DNA from 4 places in the Geodermatophilus sp. SMS 5-13 genome. Region 1 is predicted to be linked to each of the others. Evidence: predicted binding sites of a transcription regulator. Region 1 holds the regulator's gene; each other region holds the start of a gene.

Region 1 (5,421 bases):
GTGTGCTGGTCGAGAACGCGCTGTTCGCCACCCTCGACCCGACGGTCCGCCGAGCCGAGTCGCCGGACGGCCGCGAGTACACGCTCACCGACACCGTCGGCTTCGTGCGGCACCTGCCGCACCAACTGGTCGACGCCTTCCGCTCGACGCTGGAGGAGGTCGCCGCCGCCGACCTGCTCGTGCACGTCGTCGACGGCTCCGATCCCGACCCGCTGGGGCAGATCCAGGCGGTGCACACGGTGCTCGGCGAGATCGACGCGTCGGCGGTGCCGGAGCTCATCGTGGTCAACAAGGTCGACGCGATGACCGAGGACGACGTCCTGAGCCTGCGCCAGGCGCTGCCCGGCGCGGTCTGGGTCTCCGCCCGCACCGGGCACGGGATCGACCGACTGCGCGAGATCATCGCCGCGCGGCTGCCGCACCCGGACGTCGACGTCGAGGTCCTCGTGCCCTACGGGCGCGGTGACCTGGTCGCGCGCATGCACCGCGACGGCGAGGTGCTCTCCGAGCTGCACGAGGCCGGCGGCACGCGGCTGACCGCGCGGGTCGACGGTGCCCTCGCAGCGGCCCTGGAGGAGTTCGCCGCCCCGGCGGTCTGAGCCATTCCGGCAGGTCGAGATCACGAACGGGTCACGGGACCCGGTACCGTGAGGCCGTGACGATCGGCGCGATGCGGCGGGGATCCGGCGAGGCCTCCGCCGTCGCCGAACCCGACCACAAGGGCGTCCCGGCCGTCGTCTCGCCGGGCCGGCCGCCGTGGTGGCTGCTCGCGCTGGCGGGCGGGGTCACCGTGGTCGTGTCGATCGACCTGTTCAGCCGCGGCTCCCTCGAGCGCATGGACCTGCGCGTCTCCGAGGTGATCAGCTCGTGGGGCATCAAGGAGTCGGGCGCCTACTGGCCGGTCTGGGCGGTCACCCAGCTCGGCGGGCGCGGTTTCATCCTGATCGTGCTGGCGGCGCTGGTCGGCTACCTCGGCTGGCGGCGCCGGACGCTGGTGCCGCTGCTGCGCGTCCTCGTCGCCCTGGCCCTGCTCACAGCGGTCGTGTACGGCTTCAAGTACGGCGCCGGGCGGACCGCGCCGTCCTATCCGGGGTCGTTCTTCCACCGGGACGGCGCTTCCTACCCCTCGGGGCACGTGGCGAACGCCGTGCTGATGTGGGGCGTGGCCCGCTGGCAGGCGGTCGAGTTCGGCCTGCCCGCGCCGGTGCAGCGGGCGTTCCGGTGGCTGTCGATCCTCGGGCCGGTGGCCGCGGGCCTGGCGATGGTGGCCCTGGACTTCCACTGGGTCACCGACGCGGTCGTCGGCGGCGCCGTGGGCATCCTGCTGTTGGGCGTGGTGCACGCACTGGACGCGTCCGTTCTGTCACGCTGGGTACGTGCCCGAGCTGGCCGGCGGTCCGCCTAGTCGCGTGCGGGCGCACCTGTTGCCGGCGGCAGTAGCCCTGGCAACGGCGTTCGTGGTCGCCGGCGCCGTCCCGGCCGCCGCGGCGGCGGACGCCACCGCCCCGCATCCCCTGTGCCAGGTGACCGATCCCCGGCTCCCGGAGCTGTCCGGCCTGGTCGTGCTGGGCGATCGCATGGTGGCCATCAACGACGGCGGCGTGGAGCTGAACGTCTACGTGCTCGACACGGCCTGCCAGATCGTCGAGGTCCACTCCGCGCCGGTCGATCCCTACGACCCCGAGGACCTCGCGGTCGGAGCCGACGGCACCGTGTGGCTGGCCGACGTCGGGGACAACCGGACCAATCGGCCCACGGTCGCCCTCCTCGCCCTGCGCCTGGACGGGTCGACCGGGGTGTTCCGCATGAGCTATCCCGACGGGCCGCACGACGCCGAGTCGCTGCTGCTGGCCCCGGACGGGACGCCGTACCTCGTCACCAAGGAGATCCTCGGGGCCAGTGGCGTCTACCGGCCCACCGCCGCGCTGGTCGACGGGGGCGCGGTGGCGCTGGAGAGAGTGGCCTCGGTCAACTTCACGCTCACCGGCACGGACGGTGGGCCGGTGGGCCGCGCCGGCCAGCTGATGGCCACCGGGGGAGCGGTGTCGCGCGATGGCACGCTGCTCGCGCTGCGCACCTACACCGACGCCTACGTGTGGCCGCTGTCCGGCTCCGACGTGGCCGGCGCCCTGGGCGCCGCCCCCGTGCGGGTCGCGCTGCCCCCGGCCCCGCAGGGTGAGGCGATCAGCTTCAGCACCGACGACCGGCAGCTGGTGGTCGCCGGCGAGGGACTTCCCGGCGACGTGACCCTCGTGCCGGTCACGGCGCAGCCGGCGCCGGTCGCCGCCGCGGCGCAGGGCTCCGCCGAGGCCGACGCCGCATCGGGCCCGCCCGCGTTCACCGCGGGCCTCATCGCCGCCGCCGTGGCCACCGTGGTGGTCTGGCTGGGCGGCCTGCTGATCCGACGGCGCGGGACCGTCTGAGCCCCGCGCCGTCGCGGCTCAGACCCGGCGCAGGACGCTGACGACCCGGCCCAGGATCGTCGCGTCGTCGCCCGGGATCGGCTCGTACGCCGGGTTGTGCGGCAGCAGCCACACGTGCCCGTCGCGGCGCTTGTAGGTCTTCACCGTCGCCTCGCCGTCGATCATGGCCGCGACGATCTCGCCGTTCTCGGCGGTGGGCTGCTGCCGCACCACGACCCAGTCGCCGTCGCAGATCGCCGCCTCCACCATCGAGTCACCGGCGACCTTGAGCATGAACAGCGTCCCCTCGCCGACGAGCTCGCGGGGGAGGGGGAACACGTCCTCCACCGCCTGCTCGGCGAGGACCGGGCCGCCGGCCGCGATCCGGCCGACGAGCGGCACATAGGTCGGCGCGGCGGTGCCGGTCTCCTCGGCCACGGGCAGCGCGGTCGGGCCGTGCTCGCCCGGCAGCCGCACGTCGAGGGCGCGCGGCCGGTTGGGGTCGCGGCGAAGCCAGCCCTTCTTCTGCAGCACCGAGAGCTGGTGCGCCACCGACGAGGCCGAGGACAGCCCGACGGCCTCACCGATCTCGCGCACCGAGGGCGGATAGCCCCGCCGCTCGATCGAGTCGCGGATGACCTCGAGCACCCGCCGCTGCCGCTGCGTGAGGCCGTCGCCGGCCTCGCCGCGGTCCGGGAAGGACCGCACGGCGGCCGGTGCGTCGTCCGTCGTCGTGCCCGCCGTCTCCGCCGCACGGCGCCGGCCGGTCGTGCCCGCGCCGTCACCGGTCGACCGGCGACCGCCGGACGTCCCCCTCGTGCCCGCCACGTCTCCTCCTCGCCGCCGGCCCAGTCGCCGGATCGCGCCGTCCGTCCTTGGTGGCAGACGGTAGCGCCGCCGCTCGGATTTTTCAAACACACGTTCGAGTCGCGACGGGTCGGGTCGCTTCTGTCGGCCGCGTCCGGTAGACATTCGCACGGGCGTTCGAATCGAACACGCGTTCGAGAACGACGCGGTGTCGGGATCGGCGGGAGGAGAGTGTCGTGGGAAGCGTGCAGCAGGCAGTCCTGGACTTCGACGAGGCGGTGCAGGCGCCGTGGCGGCCCTCGCTCCGGTCCGTCTCGGGTGATCGTCCGCTGGAGACGGGGCGGCCCGCGCGGGCGGGCCGGTCGGTCCGGCCCGGCGAGCGGGTGGGCCGCTCGCCCTCCCCCCTCGCCCCGCCGGCCCGTCCGGCGTCCTCGGCGCCGGCCGGGCGCCCCGCGGCGGCCGGCCGCCCGGTCCGGGGCGGCTGCGCCACGCCATCCCGCACGCCGGCTGCTCCGCTGCGCCTCACCCCGCGCGCCCGCCGGCTGCTGGTCGCCCTCGGCCTGGCGGCGGCGGTTGCCGTCGGCTCCTGGCTCGGACCGCTGGTCGCCGGTGGCGCGGGCGGCGATCTGCGTCTCGCCGGGGTGAGCACGGTGGTGGTCGAGCCGGGTGACACGCTGTGGTCGATCGCGGCCGCCGTCGCCGACGCGGGCGACGACGTGCGCGCGGTGGTGTACGAGATCCAGCAGCTCAACGGGATCGACGGCGCGGACGTGGTGCCGGGTCAGGTGCTGCAGCTGCCGTGAGTGCCCGATGGCGAGAGCGGTCGCTTGTCGGTGCCCGGCCGGCCCGCGAAGACTCCGACAACATCGGGACGCCGACTTCGTCAACCCTCAGTACCCGCGCCTTCACGCTGCGTACTGACTCCACCGCTTACCGTCGTCGCGTGTCAGGCGTCATGGAGAGTCGTGCAGCGGTGTTCACCAGTCAGCCGCAGGACGTCGAGGTGTACTCGGCGGGGGAGTGGCTGCCCGGATCGCTGCTCGGCTGGCGGCACGACGCCGGCGGCGCCTGCCAGGTCTGGGTGCGCCTGACCGTCGGCGGGGTCGAAGAGTCCAGTTGGACCGACCTGAGCAGTCTGCGACTGCCCGAGCCGCACCTGTCCGTCGCCCCGGAGCCCGCGGTTGCCCCGGCGGAGGACCCGGCGGCCACGCGGAGCCTGCGCCTCGCCGACGTCTCGGCCACCGGTCCGGCACGCCGTGGCCGACCCGCGGCGCCCGGCGTGCGCCCTGTCCCGCAGGTGCGCGAGCTGCCCGGCGCCCGCGGGCTGCCCGCCGTCCGTGAGGACGCCGCCAGCCGAGCGGTGCATCCGGCCGGCCGGAGGCGCGCCGACTCGCGCGTCGTCGGTGAGACCGCCGAGTTCCCGGCGGTGGGGGCTCGGGCGGGACGGCACCGGGCTCCGGCGTCGCCGTCCGGAGCGGGCCGGCACCGTGCTGTCGACACGGGCGTCCGGGCCGCGGTGACCGACTCGCCGCTCGAGGTCCGCACGCCCGCGGCCCGCGCTGCGGAGGTGTGGGGCGCCCGGTCGGACGACACCTGGCCCGGCGTCCCCGGTGCCGACTGGTCCGGGTCCGGCGCCCTGTCGCCGGAGCCGGACCTGTTCACCCGGCCGATGCGGCTCGGTGACGTCGGACGGAGCGGGTCGGTGCCGCGGCCGCGCAGCGCGCGCCGGGACGACTCGCTGACCGGCGTCTGAGCCCGGCGGCCCGCGGCCCGTCGGCCGTCGCCGGACCGGTCCGGCGTCCGCCTCGCGCCCCCCGGCCCGGGGTCGCGCAGCATGCCCCTCTACCGCATCGCCGGCCTCCTCGCGGGCGCGTCGCGCGGCGTGTCGTGTGACGGCTGCGGCGAGTTGTTGCGGCTGGTCACGGGCGGGTCTCGGTGGAACACAACCCCCGTGCGTCCTCTTGCACATGTAGTGGAGCCGCGCCTAGGGTTCCCCTACATCTAGTAGTTACAGAGCCGTAGTTCTTCCACAAGCGGTCCTCAGGTTCTCCCCCGGGCGTCCACCGGATGTCCCCAGGAGGGTCCACAGGCCGGCTCGGCGGACAGGCTCTGAGCGAGGCTCGGGGAGGAGGCGGATCGCCGTGCGGTGCCCGTTCTGCCACAACCCGGACAGCCGGGTCATCGACTCCCGCGAGGCCGACGAGGGGGCGAC
Region 2 (5,421 bases), 1.9 Mb from region 1:
GGACGGCGGACGTCCATGTAGTGCTCGGTGTACGAGCCGGGGTCGGACTCGGCCGAGGCCCACCACGCCTGCTCGGTGTCGGTGTCGAGCACGTAGACCAGCTGGCTGGGCACGGGGTGGCGCTCGTCGAACCGGTCCACGACGAGCCCGGCCGCGGTGCAGGCCGCGGCCACCAGGACCGCGATCCCCGGCACGGCCACGGCGCGCAGCCGGCGGCCGTCGTCGGCGAACAGCAGCTCGGCCGCCGGCAGCAGGGCGAGGGCGCACAGCGTCGTGAAGACCGACGGCACCGCCGCCGACGACAGTCCGAGCGCCGGCAGGAACAGCGTCACGGTGGGCACGAGGACGGCGACGGCGACCGCGCCGGCGATGAGCGCGGCGATCGGGCGGGCGGCCGGGGCGGTGACCAGCGCCGCCAGCGCGCCGGCAAGGGCGGGCAGCGCGGCCAGGTAGGAGCCGCCGGGCGCGAGCGCCGCGAGCGCCCCGCCGATCAGCGCGAGCCAGACCTGGGCGCCGGTGATCAGGGCGGGCGCGCCGATCCGCTCGCGCAGCAGCGCGTACCAGCTCAGCACGACCGCGAGGACGAGCGCGACCGTGGCGACCCGGTACCAGCCCGGCCGCCACGGGTCCAGCATCGAGGCGTAGCCGGGGCGGATGAGGACCAGCGCCATCCACAGCGCCTGGGCGGCCAGGGGCGCCAGGGCGAGCGGGAGGAGGGCCAGCGCCGTCCCGGCCGCCGTCCGGCCGAGGGAGCTGATCCCGCGGCGGGCGTTGACCAGCACGAGCAGCCCGACCGCGACGACCGCGGCGATCGCCAGCGGCCAGACCAGCGCGGCCGGGTAGCGCACCAGCTGCCCGAGCACCGGGAAGTAGGTCGCGTCGTCGTCCGCCGGCTCGGCCAGCGTGGTCAGGTCGCGGTCACCCAGGTCGCGGGTCAGCGCGAGGGCCACGTCGCCCAGCCCCTGCAGGCTCGCCGGGTCCTGCCGGTCGGGGGTGTCCTGCGGCCCGTGGTAGGCGGCGGCGCCGTCGATGAAGGCGGTGTTCAGCCCGGTGTAGCCGCCGTCGGCGAGGAACGGGGTGAAGTCCGTGTCGTTGGGCAGCGCCCGGTAGACCTCGACGGCGAAGCTGGTCGCCACGGGGTTCGGCACGGCGTCGGCGTAGACCGCCGCCAGGTCGGCGTTGCCCAGCGACGTCTCGAACATGATCGGCGGGCCGCCGGTGCCCCGGGCCTCGAAGTTGAGCACCACCCCGCCCCGGGCGAGCGGATGGGAGGCGACGAACGCCTCGGCGCCGCAGAGGCACGCCTCCTCGGAGTCGGTGAGGACGACGACCACGTCGTTGCGCAGCTGCGGTCCGGCGGCCAGCGCGCGCACCGACTCCAGCAGCGCCGAGACACCGGCGCCGTCGTCACTGGCCCCGGGGCCGGCCTCGGCGGAGTCGTGGTGCGCGGTGAGGAACAGCCGGCCGGTCGGGTCGCTGCCCGGGAGGACGGCGACGACGTTGCGGACGTCCGCCAACTGCGCGCCGTGGGTGTCCGAGTACCAGGAGCCGACGGCGTTCTGCACACGGGTCTCGAGCCCGAGGCCCGTCAGCGTGTCGGCCAGGTACCGGACGACGTCGGCGTCCGCGGCGCTGCCCGCGACGTGGTTCTGCGTGCCGAGCCGCTGGACGTGGTCGAACGCGCGCTCGGCGCTGAACCGGTCGGCCGGGGCGTCCCGGGGCTCGGGCGACGGCGGCTGCAGCGCGACGACCGTCCACGCGATCAGCCCGAGCAGCAGCGCCACGACGACGAGGCCGCCGAGGCGGGTGGTGGACCGCAACGCGTGCCTCCAGGTACGCCGGTTTCAGGACGGCGTCACCCTAGGTGGCGAAGGCTGAGCGGACCGTCGTCAGGCCAGCGTGTCCAGCCAGTTCGTGAGCAGCTGGGCGCCGGCGTCCCCGCTCTTCTCGGGGTGGAACTGGGTCGCGGAGAGGGCGCCGTTCTCGACGCCGGCCACGAACCGGTCGCCGTGCTCGGCCCAGGTGACCAGCGGGCGGGCGATCGGCGACGGCGGCCCCTCGGTGCCGAGCGGGAACTCGCGGACGCCGTAGGAGTGCACGAAGTAGAAGCGCTGGTCGGCGAGCCCGTCGAAGAGCACCGTGCCCTCCGGTGCCTGCACCGTGTTCCAGCCCATGTGCGGCAGGACGGGCGCCTTGAGCTGCTCGACCACACCCGGCCATTCCCCGCAGCCCTCGGCGTCGTGGCCGTGCTCGACCCCGCGCTCGAAGAGGATCTGCATGCCGACGCAGATGCCCAGCACCGGGCGGCCGCCGGCCAGGCGCCGGTCGATCAGGCGCGGGCCGTCGACGGCGCGCAGCCCCGCCATGCACGCGGCGAAGGCGCCGACGCCGGGCACGACCAGGCCGTCGGCGTCGAGGGCGGCCTGCGCGTCGGCGGTCACCGTCACGTCGGCGCCGACGCGGGCCAGCGCCCGCTCGGCGCTGCGCAGATTGCCCGACCCGTAGTCGAGGACGACCACCTTCTTCACGCTGCCCACGGTACGTGCCAGCGGATCACCGGCCGCGGCGATTCCCGGCGGCGGAGGTGTCGGGCATCGCACGTCCGCGGGGCGCGAGGTCGGCGTGGACGCCGTAGTGGTCGCTGGGCTGCACGCCGTCGACCGGCTCGTGCACGGCCGGCCCGGCGGCGACGATGCGCAGCGTCGGGCCGTGGTCGCCGCAGCGGACGAGCACGTAGTCCACCCGCCGTCCCTGCGTCTCGCCGGGCTCGTCGATCTCGCGGAGCGGGTTGCTCGGGACGAGCGTGTGCCCTTCGGCGTCGCCGTGGACGGCCTCCCAGGCGTCGCGGTAGGCGGTGCTCACGCCGTCCAGCGACGTCCGGCCCGTGAGGAAGCGCATGCTGCTCGCCTGCGGCTCGGCGTTGAAGTCGCCACCGAGGACGACGTGCGCCGGCTCCTTCGCGATCAGCTCCTCGACGGCTCTCACGACCGCCACGGCCTGCAGTTCCCGCTCCCGCTCGGCCCACCGGGCCCACGAGTTGCCGTGGCTGCCCACGATGAGCCGGCCGACGGGGCTGTCGACCTCGGCGAGCACCGTTCCGCAGCTGTAGTCGTGCGTGCGGTCGGTCAGGTGCAGGTCCACCTCGTGGACCGCGCGGACCGGCCACCGGCTGGCGACCGACGAGCCGCGGTGGGTGCCGTCGCCGACCAGGCCCTGCTGCTGGTGGACGAGGTGGTACCCCTCCCCCAGCAGCTCGGCGGCCTGGTCGTAGCCGCCGTCGACGATCGCCTCCTGCAGCGCGAGGACGTCGGCGTCGAGCTCCCGCAGGCGCCGCTGCAACGCGGGCCGGCGCCGCTCCCAGTCGCCGTGCCGGGCGAACAGGTTCACCGTCGCGGCCCGGATGGAGCCGGCCGGCCTCCCCTCGGTCATCGTCGTCACGCTAGTGGCGCGTGCGGGCCTCATGCCGATACAAGAGGTGACGGGGGACGGCCCGTGTCCACCGCGTCCCTCACCCCGTCGAAGGGATCCGCGTGCTCAGCGATCATCGTGATCATGGCCGGCAACCTGCTGTGGGCGTGGGCCCTGGTCGACGCTGCCCGAACTCCCCGCGACGAGTTCCACAAGGCCGCGTCCAGCAAGGTCGAGTGGCTGCTGATCATCGCGCTCACCTGGGTGTTCGGCGCCGCCGGGTACCTGTTCAACGTCCGGCGGGAGATCCGCTCCGCCAGATGAAGTCGTTCGCATCGGGCCGTCACCCATCACCTCGTGCAGTGCGTCGGGCGATCTGTGGACAGGCTGCTGACCTGGGGATTCAGGTCGCGGAACACTCCTCGGAGCGGTATGCTTCGAACATCTGATCGAGTGTCGGGGAGGTGTTCGTGGACGAGCTCACGTCGGTGCTTGACGCCCTCGCCGACGAGGACCTCCACGCCCTGACCGGATCACAGCTGCTCGACCGCACCGCCGACCTGGTGGCACAGCAGAACCGGATCGCCGCCGAGCTCGCCCGCACCGTGCGCACCGCCGAGAACAAGCAGGCGTTCACCACCGATGGGATGGCCACGGCACAGTCCTGGCTGCGCGGGCACTGTCGCCTCTCCGGCAAGGCGGCGTCGCGCGTGGTCCGCCACGGCCGGACGCTGGAGCAGCTGCCCGCCGTCGCCGCCGCGCACGCCGCGGGGCAGCTCACCGCCGATCAGGTCGATGCCATCGGCAAGATCACCGGTCCGCGGCCGGTCGCGCTGGCCGCCGCCCAGGGCATCGACCTGACCGAGGTCGCCGCGGTGCTGGCCCGCTTCGCCGCCGGACATCGGCACGACGAGCTGGTCCGCCTCGTGCACACCGTGCTCGAGCGGCTCGACGCCGACGGCCCCGAGCCCGATCCCACCGAGGAACGGTTCCTGTCCTTCGCCAAGCACGCCGACGGCTCGGGCACCGGCCGCTTCCACCTCGACCCGCTGGGCATGGAGAAGCTGCAGGCCGCGATCGAGTCGCTGCTGCAGGCCCACCGGCCGGCCGGCGATGCGCGCACCCGGCCCCAGCAGCAGGCCGACGCCCTCGTCCAGCTGGCCGACATCCATCTCGGCTGCGGCACCCTGCCGCTGCTGCGCGGCGTCAAGCCCCAGGTCGCGGTCCGGGTGAGCAGCGAGGACCTGGCCGACCCGGCCACCGGCAGGGGCGCCGCGCGGGCCGGGTTCGGCGCGATCTTCTCCGCCGCCCGCGCCCGCCAGGTGGCCTGCGACGCCGAGCTGCGCCGCTACCTGCTCTCCGCCGACGGCGAACTGCTCGACTACGGCCGCGCCCAGCGGCTGGTCACCCCCGGCCTGCGCAAGGCCGTCGAACTCCGGGACGAGCACTGCGTGTTCGCCGGCTGCGATGCCCCGACCTACTGGTGCGAGGTTCATCACGTCGTGCATCGGCTCTTCGGCGGCGAGACCTCCGCGGAGAACTCCGCGCTGCTGTGCGAGCGGCACCACACCCAGGCCCACCACGGCTTCCGCGTCGAACGAGACACCAACGGACGCTGGCACACCTACCGCCGCGACGGCACCGAGATCTTGGTGCTCCGGCCACCCGCCGACGACCCGGAGCTCGCCCGCGCCGGCTGAGCGAGCGCCCGCACCCCCGGCGGGATCAGCCGGTGCACGGCGGTTCTACGTTGAGCCGGTGGTGGAGCGCTGGTTCGAGGACTACGTCCCGGGCGGGACCGCCGAGTACGGCCCCCTCCGGGTCGACGAGACGCAGGTGGTCGACTTCGCCCGGGAGTTCGATCCGCAGCCGTTCCACGTCGACCCCGACGCGGCGACGACCGGACCCTTCGGAGGCCTGATCGCGAGCGGCTGGCACACGTGCGCGCTCATGATGCGGCTGTTCGCCCAGGAGTACCTCTCCCCGGCGTCCTCGCTGGGATCGCCGGGCGTC
Region 3 (5,421 bases), 560 kb from region 1:
GGAAGAGGTACTTGCCGCGGTCGGCCGGGCGCATCGGGCCCCAGACCTTGGTGAACGCGCGGCGCGCGGCGCGGACGGCGTGGTCGACGTCGGCCTCGCTGCCGGTCGCGATCTCGGAGAGGACCTCCTCGGTCGCCGGGTTCACCGTCTTGAACGGCGTCCCGGTGCCGTCGACGAACTCGCCGTCGATGAACAGGCCGTAGGACGGCGCGATGTCGACGATCGACCGCGACTCGGGGGCGGGGGCGTACTCGAACACGGTCATCTGCCTAGTCCACGCTGACGTAGTCGGGGCCGGAGTAGTGGCCGGTGCGGAGCTTCTGCCGCTGCAGGAGCAGGTCGTTGAGCAGGCTGGAGGCGCCGAAGCGGAACCAGTCGGGGGAGAGCCAGTCGGCGCCGGCGGTCTCGTTGACCAGGACGAGGTGCCTGACGGCGTCCTTCGTCGTCCGGATGCCGCCGGCGGGCTTGACGCCGATCTGCCGGCCGGTGGCGGCGCGGAAGTCGCGGACCGCCTCGAGCATCACCAGGCAGACCGGCAACGTGGCGGCGGGGTTGATCTTGCCGGTGGAGGTCTTGATGAAGTCGGCGCCGGCGAGCATGGCCAGCCAGCTCGCGCGCCGGACGTTGTCGAGGGTGACCAGCTCGCCGGTCTCGAGGATGACCTTGAGGTGCGCGTCGCCGCAGGCCTCCTTGACCGCGACGATCTCGTCGTGGACGTCGAGGTAGCGGCCGGCGAGGAATGCGCCGCGGTCGATGACCATGTCGATCTCGTCGGCGCCGTTGCCGACCGCGTCCTGGACGTCGGCGAGCTTGACCGCGCGGCTGGCCCGGCCGCTCGGGAACGCGGTGGCGACGGCGGCGACGTGGATGCCGGTGCCCTCGAGGGCCTCCCTGGCGACGCCGGCCAGGTCGCCGTAGACGCAGACGGCGGCGACCTGCGGCGCGGTGAGGTCGGTCGGGTCGGGACGGCGGGCCTTGGCGGCGAGGCTCCGTACCTTGCCGGGAGTGTCCGCGCCCTCGAGCGTGGTCAGGTCGACCATCGAGATCGCGGTGTCGATGGCCCACGCCTTGGCCGTGGTCTTGATGGACCGGGTGCCGAGCACTGCGGTCCGGGCCTCCGCGCCCACCTGGTCGACGCCCGGCAGGCCGTGGAGGAAGGCGCGGAACGCCGAGTCGGACCGGGTGACGTCGTCGTACGGCGGCATGGGCCCGGCGATGGGCCGCGCGTACGCCGACGGCGCGTCGGGCTCGAGCACGTGGGTCATGCCGATCATTGTCCCCTGACGGGCGTGCCGTCTCGACGCCGCTCACCCGGCCGGACGGCGGCCCAGCGAGGAGCGGAACCGTCGTCTCGCTCGACCGTTGCGGTCTCCGGGTGTGGCCGGTGCGTGGGCGCGAGTCCTGCCGACGCTCGACCCGGACGCCACGTACGGGTTCATGAGCCCGGAGCAGTGCCGCGAGCGGTACGGCCGCGAGCCGTTGCACTAGACCTGAGCCGGGTGTCCGTCAACCTCCACCAAACATGTGTGGATAGGCGGCTGACCTGGGGATTCAGGTCGCGGGACGCTCCTCGGATCGGTATGCTTCGAACGTCTGATCGAGTATCGGGGAGGTGTTCGTGGACGAGTTCACGTCGGTGCTTGACGCCCTCGCCGACGAGGACCTCCACGCCCTGACCGGGCCGCAGTTGCTCGACCGCACCCGGGCACTGGTCGCCGAGCGCAACCGGATCGACGCAGAACTGGCCCGCACCGTGCGCGTCGCGGACGGCCTGCGGGCGTTCGCCGGGGATGGGATGGCCACGGCGCAGTCGTGGCTGCGCGGGCACTGCCGGCTCTCCGGCAACGCGGCGTCGCGCGTGGTGCGCCACGGCCGGGCGCTGGAGCAGCTGCCCGCCGTCGCCGCCGCGCACGCGGCCGGGGAGCTCACCTCAGATCAGGTCGATGCCATCGGCAAGATCACCGGTCCGCGGCCGGTCGCGCTGGCCGCCGCCCAGGGCATCGACCTGACCGAGGTCGCCGCGGTGCTGGCCCGCTTCGCCGCCACCCAGCCGCACGAGGACCTGGTGAAGCTGGTGCACCAGGTGCTCGCCCGCCTCGACGCCGACGGCCCCGAACCCGATCCCACCGAGGAACGGTTCCTGACCTTCGCCAAGCACGCCGACGGGTCGGGCACCGGCCGCTTCCACCTCGACCCGCTGGGCATGGAGAAGCTGCAGGCCGCGATCGAGTCGCTGCTGCAGGCCCACCGGCCGGCCGGCGATGCGCGCACCCGGCCCCAGCAGCAGGCCGACGCCCTCGTCCAGCTGGCCGACATCCACCTGGGCTGCGGCACGCTGCCGCTGCTGCGCACCGTCAAACCCCAGGTCGCGGTCCGGGTGAACAGTGAGGACCTGGCCGACCCGGCCACCGGCAGGGGCGCCGCGCGGGCCGGGTTCGGCGCGGTCCTCTCCGCCGCCCGCGCCCGGCAGCCGGCCTGCGACGCCGAGCTGCGCCGCTATCTGCTCTCCGCCGACGGTGAGCTGCTCGACTACGGCCGCGCCCAGCGGCTGGTCACCCCCGGCCTGCGCAAGGCCGTCGAACTCCGGGACGAGCACTGCGTGTTCGCCGGCTGCGATGCCCCGACCCACTGGTGCGAGGTTCATCACGTCGTGCATTGGCTCTTCGGCGGCGAGACCTCCGCGGAGAACTCCGCGCTGCTGTGCGAGCGGCACCACACCCAGGCCCACCACGGCTTCCGCGTCGAACGAGACAGCAGCGGACGCTGGCACACCTACCGGCGCGACGGCACCGAGATCCTGGTCCTCCGCCCATCGGCCGACGACCCAGGGCTCGCCCGCGCCGGCTGACCGAGACGGTCCTGCAACGTGCGTGTGTCAGCGTGGGGTCATGGCGACCGCGACCCGGCACCACCCACTGCTGACCTGGACCACGGCCGTACCTCTGCTCTCGCTGATCGTGCTCGTCGCGACCTGGGGCAGGTCGTTGCCCTTGGCCGTCGAGCTCGTCGTGGCGATCGTGCTGATGGCCGCGGTCCTCGCCGCCGTCCACCACGCCGAGGTGGTGGCGCACCGGGTCGGGGAGCCGTTCGGGTCGCTGGTCCTCGCCGTCGCGGTGACGGTCATCGAGGTGGCGCTGATCGTGACGCTGATGATCTCCGGCGGCGAGGATGCGGCGTCGCTGCCGCGGGACACCGTCTTCGCGGCGGCGATGATCACCTGCAACGGCATCGTGGGTCTCTCGGTGCTGCTCGGGGCGCTCCGGCACAACGTGGTCGTGTTCAACGCCGAGGGCACCGGCGCGGCCCTGGCCACGGTCACGACGCTGGCCGTCCTGAGCCTCGTGCTGCCGACCTTCACCATCGGCCGGGAGGGCCCGCAGTTCTCGCCGGCCCAGCTCGCGTTCGCCGCGGTGGCCTCCCTGGTCCTGTACGGCGCCTTCGTGCTCACACAGACGGTGCGGCACCGCGACTTCTTCCTCCCGGTGGCCAACGGCCGTGCCCCGGTGGAGGACGAGCACGCCGCGCCGCCGAGCGCCCGGGCCGCGCTCATCAGCCTCGGCCTGCTGTTGGTCGCGCTCGTCGCCGTCGTCGGGCTGGCGAAGGTGGAATCGCCCGCGATCGAGGACGCCGTGGCGGGGGTCGGCTTCCCGCAGTCGTTCGTCGGGGTGGTCATCGCGCTGCTCGTCCTGCTGCCGGAGACGCTGGCCGCCGCGCGCGCCGCCCGCCGCGACCGGCTGCAGATCAGCCTGAATCTGGCCTTCGGGTCGGCCATGGCCAGCATCGGGCTCACCATCCCGGCGATCGCCATCGCCTCGATCTGGCTGGAGGGGCCGCTGCTGCTCGGGCTCGGGGCCACGCAGATGGTCCTGCTCGCCGTCACCGTCGTCGTCGGGATGCTGACCGTCGTCCCCGGGCGCGCGACCCGCCTGCAGGGCGTCGTCCACCTGGTGCTCCTGGCGGCCTTCCTCTTCCTCGCCGTCAACCCGTGAGCCCGGGATCGTGCCAGCGCCGATGGCGCCGGCGCACCCGGCCGATACGGTGGCGCCCGTGCAGCTGACCGTCGTCGACCACCCGCTCGCCCGTGCCCGGCTCTCCCGCATGCGGGACGAGCGGACCGACAACGCGAACTTCCGGGCCTCGCTGCGGGACCTCACGCAGATGCTGATGTACGAGGCGACCCGCGACCTGCAGCTCGCCGAGGAGCCGATCACCACGCCGGTCACCGGGACGACGGGCTACCGGCTGGCCGCGCCGCCGCTGATCGTGCCGGTGCTCCGGGCGGGCCTCGGCATGGCCGACACCGCCCACCGATTGCTGCCCGAGTCGCAGATGGGCTTCGTCGGCCTGGCCCGCAACGAGGAGACCTTCCAGCCGGAGGCCTACATGGCCTCGCTGCCGGAGTCGCTGGTCGGCCGCGAGGTGTTCGTCCTCGACCCGATGCTGGCCACCGGCGGTTCGCTGGTGCACTGCTGCGGCCTGCTCACCGGCCGGGGCGCCTCGTCGATCACCGTGCTCTGCGCGCTCGCCGCCCCGGAGGGGCTCATGCGCCTGGAGGAGAGCGGCCTGCCCCTGCGGGTGTTCACCGCCAGCGTCGACAACGGCCTGAACGACAAGGCCTACATCGTCCCGGGCCTGGGCGACGCGGGCGACCGCCAGTTCGGCGCCGTCTGATGCGCTTCGGCGTCCTCGGCACCGGCTTCTGGGCCGAGCAGGTCCACGCGGCCAGCCTGGCCGAGCACGGGGACGCCGAGCTGGTCGGCGTGTGGGGCCGCGACCTCGCCAAGGCCAAGGCGGTCGGCGCGCAGTTCGACGTCCCGGGCTACGCCGACGTCGACGCGCTGCTGGCCGATGTGGACGCCGTCTCCTTCTCGGTGCCGCCCGCCGTCCAGGTGCCGCTGGCGATCCGCGCCGCCGAGGCGGGCAAGCACCTGCTGCTGGAGAAGCCGATCGCGCTCACCCTCGAGGACGCCGACCGCCTCGTCGCCGCCGTCCGGGACAACGGGGTGGCCTCGGTCGTCTTCTTCACCTTCCGGTTCCAGGCGGGGACGGCGACCTGGCTGGCCCAGGCGGCGCGGACGAAGGTCATGGGCGGCGCGGGCAGCTGGCTCGGGAACCTCTACGAGCCGGGCAGCCCGTTCGCCGACTCGCCGTGGCGCAAGGAGCAGGGCGCGCTCTGGGACATCGGTCCGCACGCGCTGTCGCTGTTCATCCCGGCGCTGGGCCCGGTGACCGCGGTGCAGGCCGGCGCGGGGCTCGGCGACACCGTCCACCTGGTGCTGCACCACGAGTCCGGCGCGGCCTGCACCGTCACCCTCTCGCACACGGTCGCGTCCATGTCGAGCGGCATGGAGTTCTTCGTGCACGGCGACGCCGGCCGGATCACCCTGCTGCCCGAGGAGCGGGCGGCCAAGGCCGCGCACT
Region 4 (5,421 bases), 1.3 Mb from region 1:
CTCGGCGACACGATCGACGCGCCGACCGCCGACCGGTACGGCCTGGTGAGCGAGCTGGTCGCCGACGACGAGCTGGACGACGCCGTGGCCCGGCTGGCCGCGCGGCTGGGCTCCGGGCCGGCGCTGGCCTACGCGCAGACCAAGGCGCTGATCACCCGCGAGCTGGACATGTCGCTGGCGGGAGCGATGGAGCTCGACGCCATGACGCAGGCGCTGCTGATGACCACCGACGACCACGCGGAGTTCCACGCGTCGTTCACCGAGCGCCGTCCGCCCCGGTGGACCGGCACGTGACCGACCCGCGCACCTGCCTGGTCACCGGCGCGAGCCGGGGCATCGGCGCCGCGGTGGCGGCCCGGCTCTCGGCCGACGGGCACCGGGTCGCCCTGCTGGCCCGGGACGGCGCCGCGCTCGGGTCGGTCCGCGACCGGCTGCCGTCCCCGGCGCTGTGCGTGGCCGCCGACGTGACCGACGCGGGGCAGGTGGACGCCGCCGTCGCGCGGGTGGAGCAGGAGTGGGGGCCGGTCGAGGTGCTCGTCTCCAACGCCGGCGCGGGGTTCGCCGCGTCGCTGGTCGACACGTCGGACGACGACTGGGCCCGCATGCTCGAGCTCAACCTGACCGCGCCGTTCCGGCTGGTCCGCCGGGTGCTGCCGCCGATGCTCGAGCACGGCTGGGGCCGGATCGTCGTCGTCGCCTCCGTCGTGGCCAAGCGCGGCGAGGCGCAGGTCGCGGCGTACACCGCGGCCAAGCACGGGGTGCTCGGGCTGGTCCGCTCCGCCGCCGCGGAGCTGGCCCGCACAGGGGTGACGGTGAACGCTGTCTGCCCCGGCTACGTCGACACCCCGATGACCGACGGGAACGTCGAGGCGATCGCCGCGCGGTCCGGGCGCACGCCCGACGAGGCGCGGACGGTGCTGGCGCGGCGGCAGCCGATCGGCCGGTTCGTCGATCCGGAGGAGGTGGCGGACGCCGTGCTCTTCTGTGTGGGCAACGCGGCGGTGACCGGGCAGGGCGTCAACGTCGACGGCGGGACGGTGCAGTCATGAGCCTCGAGCGGATCAACCCGCCGGAGCTGGCGCGGCCGTCGGGGTTCGCGCACGCCGTCCGGGCCCGTGGCACGGTGACCGTGCACCTGGCGGGGCAGACCGCGCTGGACGCCGAGGGGCGGATCGCCGGCCGCACCATCGTCGAGCAATTCGAGCGGGCGCTGGGCAACCTGCTCACCGCGCTGCGCGCCGCCGGCGGTGGGCCGGAGCACCTGGCGAGCCTGACGATCTACATCGTCGACGTCCCCGACTACCGGGCGCACGCCCGGGAGATCGGTGAGGTCTGGCGCCGGCTGGCCGGGCGGAACTACCCGGCGACCGCCGGGATCGGCGTCGCCCGGCTCTGGGACGACGACGCGCTGGTGGAGGTGCAGGGGGTCGCCGAGATCCCGCCCGAGGTCCCTGCCTGAGGAGGAGTTCTTCGTTGGAGATCTGGATCAACCCGGCCTGCTCGAAGTGCCGGTCCGCCACCGAGCTGCTCGACGACGCCGGCGCGACGTACACCGTGCGCCGGTACCTCGATGACCCGCCGACCGCCGACGAGCTCGACGCCGTTCTGCAACGGCTCGGCCTCGACCCGTGGGACGTCGCCCGGACGAACGAGCCTGTGGCCGCCGAGCTCGGGCTCGCCGACCTGCCCCGCGACCGGCGCCGCTGGCTCGAGGTCATGGCGGCGAACCCGATCCTCATCCAGCGGCCGATCATCACCGCGGACGACGGGACCACCGTGGTCGGCCGCTCCGAGGACGCCGTCCGCCGCGCACTGGACGCCTCCTCGTAGCCGGCACCCGACGCTCGTGCTCGCAGGCTCGGGCGTGCTCCACGTCCACGCCGCACTCGTCCCTACGCCTGGTGACTCGGCGGGGGACTGGGCAGTGGGTCGGGGTCTCGGACCGGGCACCCGACGACGTCCCGGTCAGCCGGCTCGGGCGAGCTCCGGGTCGTCGGCCGATGGGCGGAGCACCAGGATCTCGGTGCCGTCGTGGCGGTAGGTGTGCCAGCGTCCGCTGCTGTCTCGTTCGACGCGAAAGCCGTGGTGGGCCTGGGTGTGGTGCCGCTCGCACAGCAGCGCGCTGTTCTCCGGGTTGGTCTCGCCGCCGAAGAGCCAATGCACGACGTGATGAACCTCGCACCAGTAGGTCGGGGCATCGCAGCCGGCGAAGACGCAGTGCTCGTCCCGGAGTTCGACGGCCTTGCGCAGGCCGGGGGTGACCAGCCGCTGGGCGCGGCCGTAGTCGAGCAGTTCGCCGTCGGCGGAGAGCAGGTAGCGGCGCAGCTCGGCGTCGCAGGCCACCTGGCGGGCGCGGGCGGCGGAGAAGATCGCGCCGAACCCGGCCCGGGCGGCGCCCCTGCCGGTGGCCGGGTCGGCCAGGTCCTCGCTGCTCACCCGGACCGCGACCTGGGGCTTGACGCCGCGCAGCAGCGGCAGGGTGCCGCAGCCGAGATGGATGTCGGCCAGCTGGACGAGGGCGTCGGCCTGCTGCTGGGGCCGGGTGCGCGCATCGCCGGCCGGCCGGTGGGCCTGCAGCAGTGACTCGATCGCGGCCTGCAGCTTCTCCATGCCGACCGGGTCGAGGTGGAAGCGGCCGGTGCCCGAGCCGTCGGCGTGCTTGGCGAAGGAGAGGAACCGTTCCTCGGTGGGATCGGGTTCGGGGCCGTCGGCGTCGAGCCGCTCGAGCACGGTGTGCACGAGGCGGACCAGCTCGTCGTGCCGATGTCCGGCGGCGAAGCGGGCGAGCACCTCGCCGACGCCGGCCACGGTGCCGCCCTGGGCCTCGATCAGCCCGGCGTACCGGGGGCCGGTGATCTTGCCGATCAGGTCCACGTGATCGGCGGTCAGCCCCCCGGCGGCGTGCTGCTCCTCCACCGTCGGGAGCTGTTCCAGCGCCCGGCCGGTGCGCACCACCTGCGCGGCCGCCGCCCTGGACAACCGGCAGTGCCCGCGCAGCCAGGACTGTGCCGTGGCCATCCCATCGGTGGTGAACGCCTGCTTGTTCTCGGCGGTGCGCACGGTGCGGGCGAGCTCGGCGGCGATCCGGTTCTGCTGTGCCACCAGGTCGGCGGTGCGGTTGAGCAGCTGCGGCCCGGTCAGCGCGTGGAGGTCCTCGTCGGCGAGGGCGTCAAGCACCGACGTGAACTCGTCCACGAACACCTCCCCGATACTCGATCAGACGTTCGAAGCATACCGCTCCGAGGAGTGTCTCGCGACCTGAATCCCCAGGTCAGCCGCCTGTCCACAGACCGCGAGAAGGGATTGCGCATGCGCCCATGAGCCCGCCGTGACTCCAGATCCAGGTGCCCGTCAGGCATCCCTTCCTCGCCCCAAAGGCGGCTTAAGAGACAGCCGAACGGTGTGCGCTCAGGCCGGGTTCGAGAGCGTGAAGCCCGGCCTCAGCGCACACCGTTGCCCCGCAGGAGGGTGCGCTGACCGGGAAATCCTCCGTGGCCCTGAGTGGGCCGCTATGAGCGAGTGCCGGCTCGCCCCGAGGGCGGCTATAGGGACGCCCCATCCGCGCCGCGAGGTGGTCTCCGAGTCGCCCAGAGTGGGTCGTCTTGGGCGATTCGATGGCTCGACCGACGGGCGGGCTCAGGGCTACTCCTCCCGCGCGCCGAGATTCGCGGTCTCGTGGCATCCGCCGGCCGGGTAGCCGCGAGACCGCGCATCTCGGAGGAGTGGCGCCCGAGTCGCGCAGAGCGTGAGATCCGCACTCAAGCGACGTCCGACCCCAGTGAAGACGGAGCCGCCCGCCCGGACGCATGCGAGTAGCCCTCATCGGGCCGCTCTGGGACACCCCGAGGCGGCCTTCTGTGGTGGCGGCTCCGAGCGACTGTGGGTTGGCAGCCAAGACCGGCGGCGTCGCCCTACTCCTGCGGCGGCGCCGCCGGTACCGGCCCGGCGACCGCGGTGCGCCGCCGCACCAGGCGGATCGGCACCAGCACTCCCGTGGCCACCAGCGCGGCGACCGCCAGCCATGGCAGGAGGACGCCGAGGACGACGACGGCCGCGCCCAGGGCCGTCACCAGGGCCCGCCATCCGGTGCCGAGGCCGTCGAGGAAGCCGTCCGGACCGCCGACCGGCGCGACACCGAACGGCTCCAGGTGAACGCTGAGCGTCGACAGCGCGACCTGGTCGGCGAGCAGCGCCCGTTGAGACTGCAGCGACTCCAGCTTCTCCTGCCGCTCGGAGAGGGCCTTCTCGGCCGCCAACAGGGCCTCGGTCGTGGCCGCCTGGTCCATCAAGCTTTGCAGTCGCGCCACCGAGGTCTGCAGCGCCGAGATCCGCGCGTCCAGATCGACCGCCGTGGCGGTCACGTCGGCACGGGACACCGACACGTTCGCGACGTCGCCGACGTCCTCGAGGTCGGCCAGAAGCCCGGTCAGGGCATCGGCCGGCACCCGCACCACGAGGTCGGCGACGGCGCCCTCGACCCCGTCCTTTCCGGACGCCGCCTGCTCGGTGCGCTCGTCGACCCGGCCGCCGGCGGCCTCCACCAGCTCACTGACCCGCTGAGCGCCCGCGGCCGGGTCCTTGACGGCGACCGACGCGGTGGCGGTCGTGACCACCTGCCGGTCGGTGTCGGCAGGCGTGTTCCCGGGATCCCCCGGAGCGGCGGGCGCGGAAACGCCCTCGCCGGCACCGCCGTCCGATGACGAGTCCGAGCCGGCGCCGGAGCAGCCGACGAGCAGCGCCATGGCCACCGCCGCGAGTGCCATGCCCGGGGAGCGCCTCATCGTCGGACGGTAAGCGCGTGATCGGGCGGCCGACCAGCGCCGATGCCGAATCGTGGCGGCGGCGACGCCCGATCGTGACGTGGAACGGGCCGGCTCGAACCGGGCGATCCGGACACAGGCAACGGCCGGTTCTGGCCTCACCGGCCGCCCACGTGCCATCGCCCTACGCTCCGGCCATGACGGAGGCCCGGGAGGCAGGATCTCAGGCACATGTGGTGCCTCTGGCCTGGGGCGGGCCGCAGGGGTTTCACCACCAGCGGGACGGGGCTCGCGAGGTCGCGGATCTGCTCTAGCGCGGCTGGCCTCTGGCGGTCCGGTCGCTCAGCGGCTCGTCTACCGGTTCCTCGACGCGTGGCGGGACTACGTGCGGTTGTCGACGGAGGGCTGCGACTTCGGCGACACACCACTCGTGACGGGTGAGCCGCTCTCGCAGGACGGGGATGACGTCTTCGCGCACTGGGACGTCGTGCGAGAGGTCCTGCTCGGCGTGTGGCCGGACGTCGCCCCGCAGGCGGCGGCCGCATCCCGCGCGCTCGTCCGACTGGAAACCGCCTTCGGCTACGACTCCGATCGCGTCGACGTTGCCGCGGTGCACCGCGAGATGCTGACGGTGGTCGCCTTCGTCGACGACATCGAGGCG

The links. Region 1 encodes LexA, which represses DNA repair genes until DNA is damaged. Its sites were predicted from a motif close to TCGAACANNTGTTCGA; they were not measured.
Region 2: AB3388_RS11625 (HNH endonuclease signature motif containing protein) is a predicted target of LexA. The motif match lies at 3,846-3,861, and genes of this name have one in related genera.
Region 3: AB3388_RS23380 (HNH endonuclease signature motif containing protein) is a predicted target of LexA. The motif match lies at 1,586-1,601, and genes of this name have one in related genera.
Region 4: AB3388_RS14575 (HNH endonuclease signature motif containing protein) is a predicted target of LexA. The motif match lies at 3,213-3,228, and genes of this name have one in related genera.

The regions. Positions count from the first base shown of each region.
Region 1 is NZ_CP165729.1:4,284,326-4,289,746, reverse strand. It holds gene hflX (GTPase HflX) at 1-599, shown strand, start outside; gene AB3388_RS20730 (phosphatase PAP2 family protein) at 656-1,405, shown strand; gene AB3388_RS20725 (NHL repeat-containing protein) at 1,410-2,423, shown strand; gene lexA (transcriptional repressor LexA) at 2,442-3,230, opposite strand; gene AB3388_RS20715 (LysM peptidoglycan-binding domain-containing protein) at 3,446-4,012, shown strand; gene AB3388_RS20710 (hypothetical protein) at 4,153-4,962, shown strand; gene nrdR (transcriptional regulator NrdR) at 5,351-5,421, shown strand, end outside.
Region 2 is NZ_CP165729.1:2,375,872-2,381,292, reverse strand. It holds gene AB3388_RS11645 (M28 family peptidase) at 1-1,820, opposite strand, end outside; gene hisH (imidazole glycerol phosphate synthase subunit HisH) at 1,890-2,528, opposite strand; gene AB3388_RS11635 (endonuclease/exonuclease/phosphatase family protein) at 2,554-3,429, opposite strand; gene AB3388_RS11630 (PLDc N-terminal domain-containing protein) at 3,553-3,732, shown strand; gene AB3388_RS11625 (HNH endonuclease signature motif containing protein) at 3,879-5,108, shown strand; gene AB3388_RS11620 (MaoC family dehydratase) at 5,167-5,421, shown strand, end outside.
Region 3 is NZ_CP165729.1:4,844,671-4,850,091, reverse strand. It holds gene AB3388_RS23390 (aldehyde dehydrogenase family protein) at 1-265, opposite strand, end outside; gene deoC (deoxyribose-phosphate aldolase) at 270-1,265, opposite strand; gene AB3388_RS23380 (HNH endonuclease signature motif containing protein) at 1,619-2,848, shown strand; gene AB3388_RS23375 (calcium:cation antiporter) at 2,889-3,989, shown strand; gene upp (uracil phosphoribosyltransferase) at 4,048-4,671, shown strand; gene AB3388_RS23365 (Gfo/Idh/MocA family protein) at 4,671-5,421, shown strand, end outside.
Region 4 is NZ_CP165729.1:3,012,334-3,017,754, reverse strand. It holds gene AB3388_RS14595 (enoyl-CoA hydratase family protein) at 1-294, shown strand, start outside; gene AB3388_RS14590 (SDR family NAD(P)-dependent oxidoreductase) at 291-1,049, shown strand; gene AB3388_RS14585 (RidA family protein) at 1,046-1,459, shown strand; gene AB3388_RS14580 (arsenate reductase family protein) at 1,474-1,830, shown strand; gene AB3388_RS14575 (HNH endonuclease signature motif containing protein) at 1,966-3,195, opposite strand; gene AB3388_RS14570 (DUF4349 domain-containing protein) at 3,912-4,781, opposite strand; gene AB3388_RS14565 (hypothetical protein) at 5,191-5,421, shown strand, end outside.